DNA from 2 places in the Massilia jejuensis genome. Region 1 is predicted to be linked to the other one. Evidence: predicted binding sites of a transcription regulator. Region 1 holds the regulator's gene; the other holds the start of a gene.
What was found. Region 1 encodes FNR, which switches genes on or off when oxygen is low (the NO sensors DNR and NnrR bind a similar motif). Its sites were predicted from a motif close to TTGATNNNNATCAA; they were not measured.
Positions count from the first base shown of each region.

Region 2: a site for FNR is predicted at 3,533-3,546, ahead of ACFPOU_RS03585 (agglutinin biogenesis protein MshI). Genes of this name have one in related genera too.

Region 1 is NZ_JBHSMS010000039.1:16,756-24,369, forward strand. It holds gene ACFPOU_RS12185 (DUF885 domain-containing protein) at 1-1,501, shown strand, start outside; gene fnr (fumarate/nitrate reduction transcriptional regulator Fnr) at 1,553-2,320, opposite strand; gene ACFPOU_RS12195 (TorD/DmsD family molecular chaperone) at 3,139-3,765, shown strand; gene ACFPOU_RS12200 (twin-arginine translocation signal domain-containing protein) at 3,785-4,006, shown strand; gene ACFPOU_RS12205 (formate dehydrogenase subunit alpha) at 4,026-6,857, shown strand; gene fdh3B (formate dehydrogenase FDH3 subunit beta) at 6,880-7,563, shown strand; gene ACFPOU_RS12215 (hypothetical protein) at 7,560-7,614, shown strand, end outside.
Region 2 is NZ_JBHSMS010000013.1:90,072-97,685, forward strand. It holds gene ACFPOU_RS03575 (agglutinin biogenesis protein MshP) at 1-407, shown strand, start outside; gene ACFPOU_RS03580 (DUF6701 domain-containing protein) at 404-3,466, shown strand; gene ACFPOU_RS03585 (agglutinin biogenesis protein MshI) at 3,596-4,537, shown strand; gene ACFPOU_RS03590 (PilN domain-containing protein) at 4,534-5,181, shown strand; gene ACFPOU_RS03595 (hypothetical protein) at 5,178-5,873, shown strand; gene ACFPOU_RS03600 (hypothetical protein) at 5,858-6,241, shown strand; gene mshL (pilus (MSHA type) biogenesis protein MshL) at 6,270-7,614, shown strand, end outside.

The sequences.
Region 1 (7,614 bases):
CGGCCCGCTCGACGAAACCCGGAAGATCTCGGCCCTGGTCATGCGCTGGTCGCTTGCGAGCGTGGTCGCCAACGAGCCCTATGAAGACTTCAATTTCGTGTTCTCGCAGTTCGGCGGCCCGCAGGTCGGCCTGGTCAACTACATGACCCAGACCCACCCGATGCGCACCGCCGCGGATGTCGACAGCTGGCTGGCGCGCCTGGAGCAGGTCGGCACGCGCATGGACGAAGCACTGGCGCGCGCCCGCAGCGCGACCGAACGCAAGCGCATTCCGCCGCGCTTCATCCTCGAGCGCGCGCAGTTCCAGGTCGACACCTTCCTGAAACCGGCCGCGCCGCAGAACGTGCTGGTGGCCTCGCTGGAAAAGCGCAGCGCCGAATTGAAGGACATCTCGCCCGAGGCGCGCGCGGCCGCCATTGCCCGAGCCACGCGCATCGTCGACGACAAGATCCGCCCGGCCTACCTGCGCGTGCAGGGCTTCATGGCCGAACTGCATCCGAAGACGGGCGACGCCGCCGGCATCTCGCGCCTGCAGGACGGGCGCGAAGCCTATGCGCGTGCGATCGCCAACTTCACGAGCACGAGCCTTAGCGCCGAGCAGATCCACGCGATCGGCCTGCGCGAGGTGGCACGCCTTGAAGGCGAGATGGACAAGCACCTGCGCGCGCTCGGCTTCATCGAAGGCAGCATCGAGGCGCGCATGAAGGCGCTCGACGCGACCTTCCAGCCGAAAGGAGAAGGGGACCCGCGTCCGATGATCCTGGCCAAGTACAAGGAAATGGTAAAGGACGCCCAGGCGCGCAGCGCGCCGCTCTTCAATCTGAAGCCGCGCGCGCCGGTGGACGTGCTGCGCGAGCCGCCGCTGACCGAAGCCTCGGCCGCCGCCCACTACAGCCTGCCGGCGCCGGACGGCAGCCGTCCGGGCGTGTTCTGGGTGCCGCTGCGCGGGCCGACGTTCGACATGATCCGCATGCGCAGCCTGTCCTATCACGAAGCCGTGCCGGGCCACCACTTCCAGCTGGCGATCCAGCAGGAGCTGGCCGGCATCCCGAAATACCGCAGCCAGCGCATCTTCTCCGGCGGCAGCGCGCACGCGGAAGGCTGGGCGCTCTACACCGAGCGCCTGGCGGTGGAGCAGGGCTGGTACGAAGGCGATGTCCCGGGCCTGCTCGGGGCGCTCGGCTCGGAACTGTTCCGCGCGCGCCGGCTGGTGGTCGACACCGGCCTGCACACCAAGGGCTGGACGCGCCAGCAGGCGGTCGACTACGGCATCAACGTCGAGGAAGTCGACCGCTATGTCGTCTGGCCTGGCCAGGCCACGGCCTACATGATCGGCATGCTGCGCATCGTCGAATTGCGCGAGCAGGCGAAGGCGCAACTGGGGCCGAAGTTCTCGCTGGCGGGCTTCCACGACATGGTGCTGGGGGCGGGCTCGGTACCGCTGGACGTGCTGGGACAGCTGGTCGACGGCTGGGTTGCGAAGGAAAAGGCGAAATCCTGACGGCGCGGGCGCGCGGCGCGCCCTCGGCTTAAGGGTGCCGGCGCAGCCCGATCAGCGCATCGGGCTGCACTGCTCGGTGCCGGCGGCGATCGCCTTGAGTTTGGCGGGCTCGAGCAGTCTCACCTCGCGCCGGTCGACTTCGATCCAGCCCTGCTTCTTGAAACGCGAGAGCAGGCGGCTGACGCTTTCGATCGTCAGGCCAAGGTAATTGCCGATGTCCTCGCGCGACATGCGCAGCCCGAACGCGTTCGGGGAATAACCGCGCGCCGCGTAACGCACCGACAGGTTCACCAGGAAGACGGCGAAACGCTGCTCGGCACGCATGTTGCCGAGCAAAAGCATGACGTTTTGCTCGCGCGTGATTTCCTGGCTCATGATCCTGTGGAAATGGCGCAACAGCGCCGGCACCTGGCCAAACAGTTCCTCGAGGCGGGGAAAGGGAACCTCGCACACTTCGCTGTCTTCGAGCGCCACCGCGTCGCAATGGTGGCGGTCGCCGCTGATGGCGTCCATGCCCAGCAGTTCGCCGGCCATCTGGAAACCCGTGATCTGCTGCTCGCCCGCCGCGTTCACCTGGTAGGTCTTGAAGTGGCCGAGCCGTACCGCGTACAGGCTGCGGAACGGTTCGCCCATCGCGTACAGGCGCTCGTCGCGCCCGAGACGCCGGCGGCGGCCGATGATCTGGTCGAGCCGGTCGATGTCGGCATCGTCGAGCCCCATCGGCAGGCAGAGCTGGTGCATGCTGCAGGCGCCGCAGCTGGCCTTGATGGCGCCTAGACTGATCGGCACTGTGGCGGGAGGGTGGTGGCCTTGGCTCATGGCAGTTGGAATTGGAGCGCAGAAGGGGGGAGTCGGCGTGGAGCCCGAGATGAACCGATTATAGCCCTGTCCGCATGGCGGTCCCGGCTTTTCCGACGGTGCCCACTATTTGGGAAGACCTCGATGCGACATGCGCGTGTGCGCCGGACCTGGCATCGACCCAAAACCGGTGGGGGCCACCTTCCCGGCGCCGGCCCGATCCTGTGCCGCTTTCGATCGCACTGCTGCCAGGCTCGCTGGAGCAACATCGGCGTCGCCGGCCGCTTATTGACGCGTTGGCGCGGCATTTCTCGGTTATACTAACAGGGCGAACTGTATCCGGCTCCAGCGCGTGCCTCTTTGTCACGGTATGGGAAGCCGCCTCGCCCCCGAGCAACCAGGGCTTTGGCCTGGTCGGCACGTTGTCTATCCTGTCCATCATCCCGATGTACACGGTCCGATCCTGTTGGGTCTGCCGTGGCGCGATGAACGCGGACGCGGGAGATCACGCATGCGCACAGCAGGTGACGACGCATCCATGCGTTGCCTGGGTTGGCTGCCTGGGGAGCGATCGGGCGGGGTACCAACGCGCTACCTGGTTGCCAGCCTGGTCCGGATCGTCGTGCATGCAGCGGGCATGCACTGATACCCGGGGGTGAGCACGTGCACAAAAAAAGTTCAACTGTGCGCGCAATTTGGTAGGGGAAGCCTTACACTTTCGATGAAGATTTATTAACGGAGCGTCGCCAGTGCCCATGCAGTCTGCCTCACCGGCAATTTCACCTCCCGCGGCGCAAGACGCCGGCCGTGCGAACGTCTCCGGCACCGTCGCAGCCGCAGTGACCGTCACTGCGCCGCTAGGAGCCGAAGACCAGGCGCGCGCCGACCTCTATGCGCTCGCGGCGCGCCTGCTGCTGGCGGCGCCTGACGGCCAGTTGCTGGCCGGCCTGGCGAACGCCGACCCGATTCTCTCGACCGGCGCCGAACACGCGCTGGCAGATGCCTGGGAAAACCTGGTGCTTGCCTCCAGCGTGATGGATGCCGATGCGGTGGCCGAGGAATTCGACGCGCTGTTCATCAGCAGCGGCACGCCGACCCTGAATCCCTACGGCTCGCTCTACCTGTCCGGCTTCATGAACGACACGCCCCTGGCCGAGCTGCGCGCCGACCTGGCGCGCTTCGGCATCGGCCGTGTGCGCGGCGTGTTCGAGTCCGAAGACCACCTGGGCGCCCTGTGCGAGACGATGCGCGTGCTGATCGCGGGCGGCCCCGGCATCCGGCGCCAGCCCCTGGAAGCGCAAAAGGCATTTTTCGAGGCACGCATCGCGCCCTGGTATGCGCGCTGCCTGGCCGACATGAAAAATGCCGCGGGTGCGAATTTTTATAGGCTGATCGCCGCGTTCGTAAGCGCGCTGCTGGCGATCGAGGCCGAAGCCTTTGCTGTCGAAGATGGCTTCGATGGCTGATTTACGCGAAGGGACTGCGATGAGCACCGAAAACAAACAAGGCAAGGCGGAACCGATCCCGGACCCGTCGCGCCGCAATTTCCTGAGAGCGGCGCCGCTGGGCGCGCTGGCGGCGGTCGCCGCGGGGGCCGAAGCGAAACCGGAGATCGCGCCCGTCGAGGCGGCGAAACCCGATGTCAAGCGCGGCTACCACGAGACCGAACACATTCGTCGTTACTATAAAACCGCCGCCTACTGGTGAGCGTACCCGGAGACAAGTCATGTCGCTAGTAAAGAGTTCAAACAAGGAAGGCGAACCGCGGGGTCTCAAGCGGCGCAAGTTCCTGGTCGGCGCCGGCGTTGCTGCCGGCGCCGGCGCGCTCGCGCGCCAGTTGCCCCTGAATGTCATCGAGCCGGCCCAGGCCGCCGAGGCGGCGGCCGAGCCGGCCAAGGTGGAACTGAAACGCACCGTCTGCAGCCATTGCTCGGTCGGCTGCTCGGTCGACGCCATCGTCAGCAACGGCGTCTGGGTGCGCCAGGAAGCGGCCTTCGATTCGCCGATCAACATGGGCGCCCACTGCGCCAAGGGCGCCTCGGTGCGCGAGCACGGCTTCGGTGAACACCGCCTGCGCTATCCGATGAAGCTGGTGAACGGGAAGTATGTCCGCATTTCCTGGGACCAGGCGGTCAACGAGATCGGCGACAAGATGCTGCAGCTGCGCCAGCAATCCGGTCCCGACTCGGTGATGCTCATCGGCAGCTCGAAGCACAGCAACGAGCAAGCCTACCTGCTGCGCAAGTTCGCCGCCTTCTGGGGCTCGAACAACTGCGACCACCAGGCGCGCATCTGCCACTCGACGACGGTCGCGGGCGTGGCCCAGACCTACGGCTACGGGGCGATGACGAACTCGTTCAACGACCTGCACCATACCAAGGCCGTGATGTTCATCGGTTCCAACCCGGCCGAAGCGCACCCGATCTCGATGCTGCACTTCCTGCATGCCAAGGAACTGGGCGCGAAGATGATCGTCGTCGATCCGCGCTTCACCCGCACCGCGCGCTTCGCCCACCATTACGTGCGCGTGCGTCCGGGCACCGACATCCCCCTGGTTTGGGGCATGCTCTGGCACATCTTCAATAACGGCTGGGAAGACAAGGAATACATCGCCGCCCGAACCTACGGCATGGACGAGGTTCGCAAGGAAGTGGCGAAATGGACGCCGGACAAGGTGTCCGACATCACCGGCGTGCCGGAAGCCTCGGTACGCATGGCCGCCGAAATGCTGGCCAAGAACAAGCCGTCGTCCGTGGTCTGGTGCATGGGCATCACCCAGCACCACGTCGGCACCGCCAACGTGCGTGCGCTCGCGATCCTGCAACTGGCGCTGGGCAACATCGGCGTGCCTGGCGGCGGCGCCAACATCTACCGCGGCCACGACAACGTGCAGGGCGCCACCGACGTCGGTCCGAACGGCGATTCGCTGCCAGGCTACTACGGCCTGGCCGAAGGCGCCTGGAAGCATTTCGGCACCGTCTGGGGCGTCGACTACAACTGGATGCTGTCGCGCTTCGCCTCGAAAGAGCTGATGGAAAAGCCGGGCGTCACCGTGTCGCGCTGGTTCGACGCCGTCAACGAGCAGAACCAGTACGTCGACCAGCCGGCCAACCTGAAAGCCGTCTTCTACTGGGGGCACGCGCCGAACAGCCAGACCCGCCTGCCCGACATGAAGGCGGCGATGCAAAAGCTCGACATGCTGGTCGTGGTCGACCCGTATCCGAGCATGACGGCGGCCATGCATGGCCGCACCGACGGCGTCTACCTGCTGCCGGCCGCCTCGCAGTTCGAAACCTACGGTTCGTGCACCGCCTCGAACCGTTCGATCCAGTGGCGCGAACGGGTCATCGCACCGCTGTTCGAATGCAAGACCGACCACGAGATCATGTACTTGCTGGCCAAGAAGCTCGGCTTCCATAACGAGCTGTGCAAGAACATCAAGGTCGTCATGAACGAGCCGGTAATCGAAGACATCCTGCGCGAGATCAACCGCTCGTGCTGGACCATCGGCTACACCGGCTGCTCCCCGGAGCGCCTGAAGCTCCATATGGAGAACAAGCACACCTTCGATCCGACCACCATGCGCGCCGAGTCCGGCCCTTGCAAGGGCGACTACTACGGCTTGCCGTGGCCGTGCTGGGGCACGCCCGAGATGAAGCACCCAGGTACGCCGATCCTGTACGACATCAACAAGACGGTGGCCGAGGGCGGCCTGCCGTTCCGCGCCAACTGGGGCGTCGAGTACAACGGCCAGACCCTGCTGGCGGCCGACGGCTCGACCAACAAGGGCTCGGAACTCGATACCGGCTACCCGGAATTCGACCACGTCTTCCTGAAAAAACTGGGCTGGTGGGCCGAGCTCACGCCCCAGGAACAGGCGATGGCCGAGGGCAAGAACTGGAAGACGGACCTTTCGGGCGGCATCATCCGCGTCGTCATCGCCCACGGCTGCGCGCCGTTCGGCAATGCGCGCGCGCGCTGCAATGTCTGGAACTTCCCCGACCCGGTGCCGACCCACCGCGAGCCGCTGCTCTCGCCGCGGCGCGACCTGGTCGCCAAGTACCCGACCTACGACGACAAGGCCAATTTCCTGCGCCTGCCGACGCTGTACAAGTCGGTGCAGGAACTCGACTTCTCGAAGGACTTCCCGATGATCATGACCTCGGGGCGCCTGGTCGAGTACGAGGGCGGCGGCGAGGAAACCCGCTCCAACCCATGGCTGGCCGAGCTGCAGCAGAACATGTTCGTCGAAGTCAATCCGCAGGACGCGGTCCAGTCGAATATCGGGGTGGGCGACTACGTCTGGATCGAGACCCCGACCGGGGCGCGCATGAAGATGATGGCGATGGTGACCGAACGCGTGCCGGTAGGCATGGTGTGGGCACCGTTCCACTTCGGCGGCTGGTGGATGGGCGAGGATCTCGAGCGCCACTATCCCGAAGATGGCGCCCCGACCGTACGCGGCGAAGCGATCAATACCGGCTGGACTTATGGTTACGACGCCGTCACGATGATGCAGGAAACCAAGGTATCGCTGTGCCGCATCGTGCGTGCCTGACGGACCTGAACAGGAGACAATCATGTCCGCAAGGATGAAATTTATCTGCGATACCGAGCGTTGCATCGACTGCAATGGCTGCGTTACCGCATGCAAGAACGAACACGAGACGCCGTGGGGCGTGAACCGGCGCCGCGTCGTCACCATCAACGACGGCGTGCCGGGCGAGCGCTCGGTGTCGGTCGCCTGCATGCATTGCACCGACGCGCCCTGCCTGGCCGTGTGCCCGGTCAACTGCATCTATCACACCGAAGACGGCATTGTCCTGCACAGCAAGGACCAGTGCATCGGCTGCGGCTACTGTTCCTACGCCTGCCCGTTCGGCGCACCGCAGTTCCCGGAAACGGGCCTGTTCAACCACCGCGGCAAGATGGACAAGTGCACCTTCTGCGCGGGCGGTCCGGAACCGGATACCTCGGACGCCGAATTCAAGAAATACGGCCGTAACCGTATCGCCGAAGGCAAGCTGCCGGCCTGCGCCGAAATGTGCGGCACCAAGGCACTGCTGGGCGGCGAGGCCAACCTGATCGCCGACATCTACCGCCAGCGCGTGGAAACGCGCGGCTACGGTCCCGAGTTGTGGGGCTGGAAGATCGCCTACGGTCCCAACAAGCGCGGCGGTCCGCGCAAGGCCCTGGGCAACCTGCCGCGCGAAAACCAGAAACTCGGCGACAGCCAGAACATTCCTGGAAAGCTACCGACATGAAATCACTTTTCCGTATCGCGGCACTGCCGCTGGCGCTGGCCGTGACCTTGT
Region 2 (7,614 bases), on a different contig from region 1:
TCACCGCGATCTTTCTGCTGGTGGTGCTGGCCGGCCTTGGCGTGGCGCTGGTGAGCGTTTTCAACAGCCAGCAACAGGCCATCCTGCTCGACGAACAGGGCGTGCGTGCCCAGCAGGCCGCGCGCGCCGGCATCGAGTGGGGCTTGTTCCAGCGCCTGAACGGCGCCAGCGGCGGCTGCGCTTCGGGCAGCACCACGGCCGTCGCGCTCGGCGGCGACGTGCTCGACAAGTTCACCGTCAGCGTCGCCTGCACCAGGGTCGAGGGGCCCGCCGTGGCCGCGGGCGAACCCGCGCTCGACCGCTGGATCATCCGCGCGACCGCCTGCGCGCCCGCGCGGCAGGGCGTCTGCCCGGAGCGCTGGAACAATCCGGACTATGTGCGCCGCGTGCTGGAGGTACAGATTTGAAACGCTCGATCATGCAGGCACTGCGCCTGCTGGCACTGGCGCTGCCGATGCTGCTGGCCGGCACCGGGGGCGCGCGCGCCGACACCCCGGTCGCGCTGTGGAAGGCCTTCGACGGCCGCGTCAATTTCACCGGCACCCAAATTACGCTGCGCACCAGGGCCAATGGCAACGGCAAGGGCACTACGTTCTCCTGCGCGGTGGCCGCGCCCAGTACCAACCTCACCGCCAGCTTGAGCATCCCGACCGGCGCGACGGTCGTCTCGGCCCAGCTCTACTGGGCCGGTTCCGGCGTTCCCGACAATACCGTCACCTTCCAGAACACCCAGGTCACCGCCAGCCGCCAGTACACGTCGAACACGATCGGCGGCGGCTATACCTACTTCAGCGGCGTGGCCGACGTGACCGGCCTCGTCAAGGGCAGCGGCACCTACAATTTTTCCGGCCTGACGGTGTCGAACGGCGACCCCTGGTGCGATGTGCAGGGCGTCCTCGGCGGCTTTTCGCTGCTGGTGGTGTATTCCCATTCCAGCCAGCCCGAGCGGGTCTTGAACGTGTACGAAGGCTTCCAGCATGTACGCAACGGCAAGGTCGAAGTCAATGCCAGCAATTTCCGCTGGGCCAATCCAGTCCTGCCGGTCAAGGAAACGGCGCGGGTGGGCCATATCAGCTGGGAAGGCGACGGGACGCTGGCCCAGGATGGCGAGCGCCTGGTGTTCGAGGGTACCGAGGTGTTCGACACCCTGAACCCGGCCGGCAACCAGTTCAATTCGTCGAGCAACATCAACAACAGCAACAGCTCGTACGGCATCGACTTCGACGCCTACGATACCTCGGTGACGATGGGGATGGGCCATGACGCGGTCGTCACGACCGTCTACGAGACCGGCCAGGACATGGTGCTGCTGAACGCCGAGATCCTGGTGGTGCCGACCCTGCCGGTATCGGACCTGGCGATCAAGGTCGCGCGTGCCGGCGCGCTCAAGATCGGCACCGACGTCGACTACACCGTCACCGTCACGAACAACGGGCCGTACACCGAGTCGGGCACCATCACCGCGAAATACACCCTGCCCGAGGGCATGGCCTACGTTTCCGCGACGGTGACCGGATGGTCGTGCAGCGCCAGCCTCAACGCCGGCACCTGCACCTACACCAAGGGGCTGGCCCCGGGCGCCGGCGCGCCCACGCTGATGCTGCGCGCCCGGGTAACCACGACCGGCCAGAAGGTCTTCACGGTCACGGTAGAGGGCAAAGCCACCGACGACAACCTGGCCAACAACACGGCTTCCGACTCGGGCATCGCCACCAATGCCGACGGCACCACCACCGCACCCGAGAAACCGCCGGCCTACGTCTTCACCGACGGCGCCTGCAAGGCGAACGTCGCCATCGGCGCGACCGGACAGTGCACGAAGTACGCGGCCGCCACTGTCGGCGGGCGTGCGGCGCCGATCTTCGTCACTGCCGTCGACACGGCCGGAATGCCGGTTCCTGCCAATAGCAGCAAGGAGGTCACGGCATCGCTCGAATTCATGCTCGAATGCATCAATCCGGCCGCCGGCAGCGTCAAGCCGACGTATGCGGGCACGCCGGTTCCCGTCTGCGCCGCGAAAAACGCGCTCGCGGCCTGGTCGGCCCCGGTCGCGATCGCTTTTCCGAAGGGCGCGGTCTCGGTGTCGCAGTCCCTGGTGTACGCCGATATCGGCAAGATCAGGCTCAACCTGCGCGACGGCGCGGCCATCTCGAGCACCGAGGTGTTCGTCAGCGCGCCCGCGAAGATCGGATTCAGGCGCATCAGCTACGGCGGCTTCGACAATCCGAAGTCGACGGTTGGCAGCGGCACCGGCTTCGCGCCGGCCGGCGCGGTCGTCAAGCTCGAGATCGGCGCTCTGCTCGACGGCAATACCGCATTCGCGCCGAATTTTGGCAACGAAAGTCCCGTACCGCAGGTGGCGCTCAGCCGGTCCGCCATTGCCGGGGTCGCGCTCGACGACCTGGGCGCGCTCACGCCGACGGGCGAAGCCGCCTGGGCGGGCGGGACTCTGAGCACGGGCGCCACCTGGAGCGAGGTCGGCGCGGTCCATTTCGCGGCCGGCCTGTCCGACCCGGACAAGTCGGGCGATCCGGCCAGGGACAACCTGTATTTCAACGTGCCGGTCCTTGGCAGCAGCGAGCCGGTCGGGCGCTTCTATCCCGCCTATTTCAAGACCGAGGCGAGCGGTCCCTTCGACTGTCCGGCGGCGAGCGCCTGCGTGCGCCCGGAGAAGGGCGCCGCCTTCTCGGGGCAGCCGTTCAATGTCACGGTCGAAGCGTACGGCGCCCTGAACCAGAAACTGAAGAATTTCAAGGGCGCCTGGTTCAAGCCGGTCAACCTGCATGCCGCCCAGAGCGCGGGCGGTGCGCTGTTGGCGCGCAAGTTCACGCCGCTGCCGCCCGCGGTCGCCGGCATGGGCGCGGCCAATCCGGTGACCTATGTGCTCGAGTCGGGCTACCAGGATGCGACGCCGCGCGCGACGACCGTCAGCCCGCCGACGATGGTCCATGCACGCGCCACCGCCACCGAGTCGACGGTCGCCGGCAACGTGGAAATCAGTTCGCAGCGCAGCGGCGAAGTGTCCGACGAGGGCGGCATCCTGGTACTGAGCGGGCGCACCCGGCTGCCCAACGCGATCGGCAGCGACCTGCTGCAAACCCCGCTCGCGCTGCGTGCCGAATACTGGTCGGGCACGGGCGGCTGGCTGGTCGTGCCCGGCTATGCCGAGGCGCGCCCCTTCAGCGAAAGCGCGCTGAGCTTCAGTAACTGCAGCGGCGGTTTCCTCGATGCCGGTGCGTGCAAGCTGGCCGTCCTCGGCGCCAGGACCCCGCAGACGGTGGAATACAAGAAAGGGGGCGCCGTCCTGTGGCTGCGCGCGCCCGGCAAGCGCGACGGCGGGGCTGCCACCAGCGGCCGCTTCAGCGTGAAGTACGACAGCGCACCCTGGCTGCCGAGCACCACCGGACGCGTCACCTTCGGCAGCCATCGCAGTCCCCTCATCTACGTGCGCGAAATGTATTTCTGAACGTCCGGCGCCAGTGTGGCAATCCGGGTTGTCGGGCGCCGATTTATTTCGATGTTTCACTCGTTCTTGAATATAATCAAGCTTTTACGGTGACGACGTCAGACATCGCTCCACTCGACAACGGTCCGCATGCGTTTTTTTAGAAAAGCAAAAAGAAGGGAAGGGTGGCTTGCCATCGCGCTGCAGCGCGACGGCCTGGCCGCCGTCAGCATGCAGACCGCGCCCGGCACCCGTCCCCAGGTGCGCCAGGCCGTGTTCTATCCGGGCGCGAACCACGCCGAGCTGCTCGACAAGGCCGGGCGCGAACTGCATGCCCATGCCTGTCGCGCGATCACCGTCCTCAACGGCGGTGAATACCAGATCCTCTCGGTCGACGCGCCCAACGTGGCGCCGGACGAACTGAAGACCGCCGTGCGCTGGCGCCTGAAGGACATGCTCGATTTCCACGTCGACGACGCCACGGTCGACGTGCTCGACCTGCCGGTCGACCCGAACGCCGCCGTGCGCGCCCAGCATTCGATGTTCGCGGTTGCCGCGCGCAACAGCATCATCGAGGCGCGCCAGAAACTGTTCAATGCGGCCAAGGTCGAGCTCTCCGTGATCGACATCCCTGAAATGGCGCAGCGCAATATCTCGGCCCTGGTCGAGCCGCCGGGACGCGGCGTGGCCATGCTCTCGTTCGGCGACGAAGGCGGCTTGCTGACCGTGTCCTACCGGGGCGAGCTGTACCTGGCGCGCCGCATCGATATCGGCCTCGACCAGTTGCTCGACGCGGACATCGACCGCCGCAACGCGGTGTTCGATCGCGTCACCCTCGAGCTGCAGCGCTCGCTCGACAATCTCGAGCGCCAGTATTCCTTCATCAGCGTGGCCAAGCTGGTGCTGGCGCCGTCCACCGTGCAGGGCCTCGACGACTACCTCTCGAGCAACCTCTACACGCCGGTCGACACGCTCGACCTGTCGGCCCTGTTCGATATCGAGCGCACGCCGGAACTGGCCGACAAGCTGCTGCAACAACGTTTCCTGGTGCCCCTGGGCGCCGCCCTGCGCCACGAGGAGACGGTGCTGTGAGCCAGCAGATCAACCTGTTCAACCCGGTATTCCTGCAGCAGAAAAAGATTTTCTCCGCGCGCGCGATGGCCGGCGCGCTGCTGTTGCTGTTCGTGGGCACGGCGGCCCTCAATGTCTACGGCAACCTGCGCGTACAGGCCTTGCAGCGGCAGGCCGACGCCGGCGCCGTCCAGCTGACCCAGAAGCAGGCGCGCCTGGCCGGCGTCGTCCAGGAATTCGCGCCGCGCCAGAAGAGCGCCGAGGTCGAGGCCGAACTGGCGCAAGCCGAAACCCAGCTGGCCACCTTGCGCGACGTGGCGGGCGTGCTCGAACGCGGCGAACTCGGCAACACCCAGGGATATGCCGAATACTTCCGCGCCCTGGCGCGCCAGCATGTCGACGGCCTCTGGCTGACGGGCGTGTCCATCACCGGCGCCGGCATCGACCTGGGCGTGCGCGGCCGCGCGCTCGACCCGCAGCGGGTGCCGGGCTACCTGAACCGGCTGACGGGCGAAGCCATCATGCGCGGCAAGTCCTTCGGCAGCCTCTCGATCAGCCAGGGCGCGCCCGGCAGCCGCGTCGACGAGGCGGGCAAGGGCGTGGCCGTGCCGGCGCCGTATGTCGAATTCAGCCTGCAGTCGACACCGGAAGGAGCCAGGCCGTGAAGGACCGACTCGCCAGGCTCGCCACCCGGGTCGACGCGCTGACGCTGCGCGAACGGGTGCTGCTGTTCGCCGCCGTGGCCGCGACCTGTGTCTTCCACATGCATTTCTTCGGCCTGGGGCCGATGTTCGCCAAGCAGGACGCGCTGCGCAAGCAGATCGTGCAGCAGCAGAACAACCTGGCCGGCATCGACGACGAGATCCGCGCGAAGGTGCTCGCTTCCCAGGTCGATCCGGACGCGCCGACGCGCGCGCGCATCGCCGCCGTGCGCGCCGAGCTCGACGGCCTGGCCACCAGCCTGCGCGCGATGCAGCACGGCCTGGTGCCGCCCGAGCGCATGGCGCCGCTGGTCGAGGCCATCCTGCGCGCCAACGGCCGCCTGCAACTGGTGTCGATGCGCACGCTGGCGGTCGAGCCGGTGCTGGGAACGGCCAGGCCGCGGGCGGCGGCCGCGCCCGCGCCCGCTCCGGAAAGCGCCGGCGCCAAGCCGGACGCCCTGCTGTACCGCCATGGCGTCGAGGTGACGGTGCGCGGCAACTACCTCGACATGGTCGGCTACATGGGCGCGCTCGAATCGATGCCGACCCAGCTGTTCTGGGGGCGCGCCCAGCTCGATGCCGAAACCTGGCCCAGTTCGCGCCTGACCCTGACCCTGTACACCCTGAGCCTGGACGCGAAATGGATGAAGCTGTGAAGCGCTCCCTGGCCTGCCTGCTGCTCGCATGCGCCGGCGCCGCCGGCGCCCAGGCGCTGCATGATCCGACCCGCCCACCGGCCAGCCTGGCCGCGCCGCAGGCGGGCGCCGGCGCGGCCGCCGCAGGGCCGGCCGCGCAGCCGGCGCCGCGCCTGCAATCGGTGCTGGTCGGACGCCAGCCGGGCGGGCGTTCGGTGGCCGTGATCGACGGCGAAACCCTGCGCGTGGGCGAGCTCTACAAGGGCGCCCGCGTGACGCGCATCGGCCAGGACGAAGTGGAACTGCGGCGCGGCGGCGCGCGCCAGGTCTTGAAACTGAATGCTGCCGCGGCCCTCGGCCACGGCATCGAGCGGATACCGAATCAATGAAGGACCAGCAATGACGGACAGGACACCGATGCGACACACTTCCCTCCTGGCGGCGCTGGCCGCCGGCGCGCTGCTGGCCGGCTGCCAGGGCACGCCGCCGCACCAGACCTACGACGCCATCAAGCGCGAAGTGGCCAGCGCCGGCGCCGGCGCCGCCGACAGCAAGGCCGCCAGCGCCGAGGAGGCGGTCGCGAACGCCTTGCTGCCGCCGGCCTCCAGCCTCGCGCGCGAGCTGCCGAAGGCCCGTCCGGCCCTGGAAGAGCGCTTCAACGTCGCCTTCAACAACGTCCCGGCCCAGCAGTTCTTCCGCTCGATCGTGGCCGGCACGCGCTACAACATGCTGGTCCATCCCGAAGTAAGCGGCAGCATCAGCGCCAACCTGAAGGACGTGACCCTGGCCGAAACCCTGGAAGCCGTGCGCGAGATGTACGGCTACGACTACAAGATCGACGGCACCAGGATCACGGTGCGGCCGCTGACCATGCAGACCCGGATGTTCCACGTGAACTACCTGGTCGGCAGCCGGCGCGGCTCGTCGAACCTGCGCGTGACCTCGACCTCGGTGTCGAACGCCGGCGCCAGCGGCAACGGCGGCAACAACCAGGGCCAGCAGGGCAACGGCCCGAACCAGAACGGCAACAACCAGAACGGCAACAATGGCGGCGCCACCCAGGTCGACAGCACCGACGTCAACACGCTCTCGAACAGCGACTTCTGGGTCGACCTGAAGGCGGCCATCGAAGCGATCGTCGGCTCGAAGGACGGCGGGCGCAGCGTCGTCGTCAGCCCGCAGTCGGGCGTGCTCGTGATCCGCGCCATGGCCGAGGAACTGCGCAACGTCGACATGTACCTGAAAGCGACCCAGCTGTCGGTCGACCGCCAGGTGATCCTGGAAGCGAAGATCCTGGAAGTGGAATTGAACGACCAGTTCCAGAGCGGCATCAACTGGGCGAGCTTCTCCTCGATCGGCAGCGCGCGCAACAACCGGGTGTCGACCGGCGTCATCGGGCCGGGCGGGGCGCTCGCGCCGCTGCCTTTCGGGGGCGGCCAGCCGCCGGTGATCAGCAACGGTCGCGGCCTGGCCGCGAGCACCGGTTTCTCGCTCTCGAACGCGGCCAATGCCGCCGGCGCCCTGTTCGGCTTTGCCTTCCAGACGAATAATTTCGCGACCCTGATTTCGCTGCTCGAGCAGCAGGGCACGGTCCACGTGCTGTCGAGCCCGCGCGTGGCCGCCGTCAACAACCAGAAGGCGGTGCTGAAGATCGGCACCGACGAATTCTTCGTCACCGGCGTGACCACCACGACCAATACCAGCGCGACCGGCAACACGGTCACGCCGAGCGTCACCCTGCAGCCCTTCTTCTCGGGCGTGG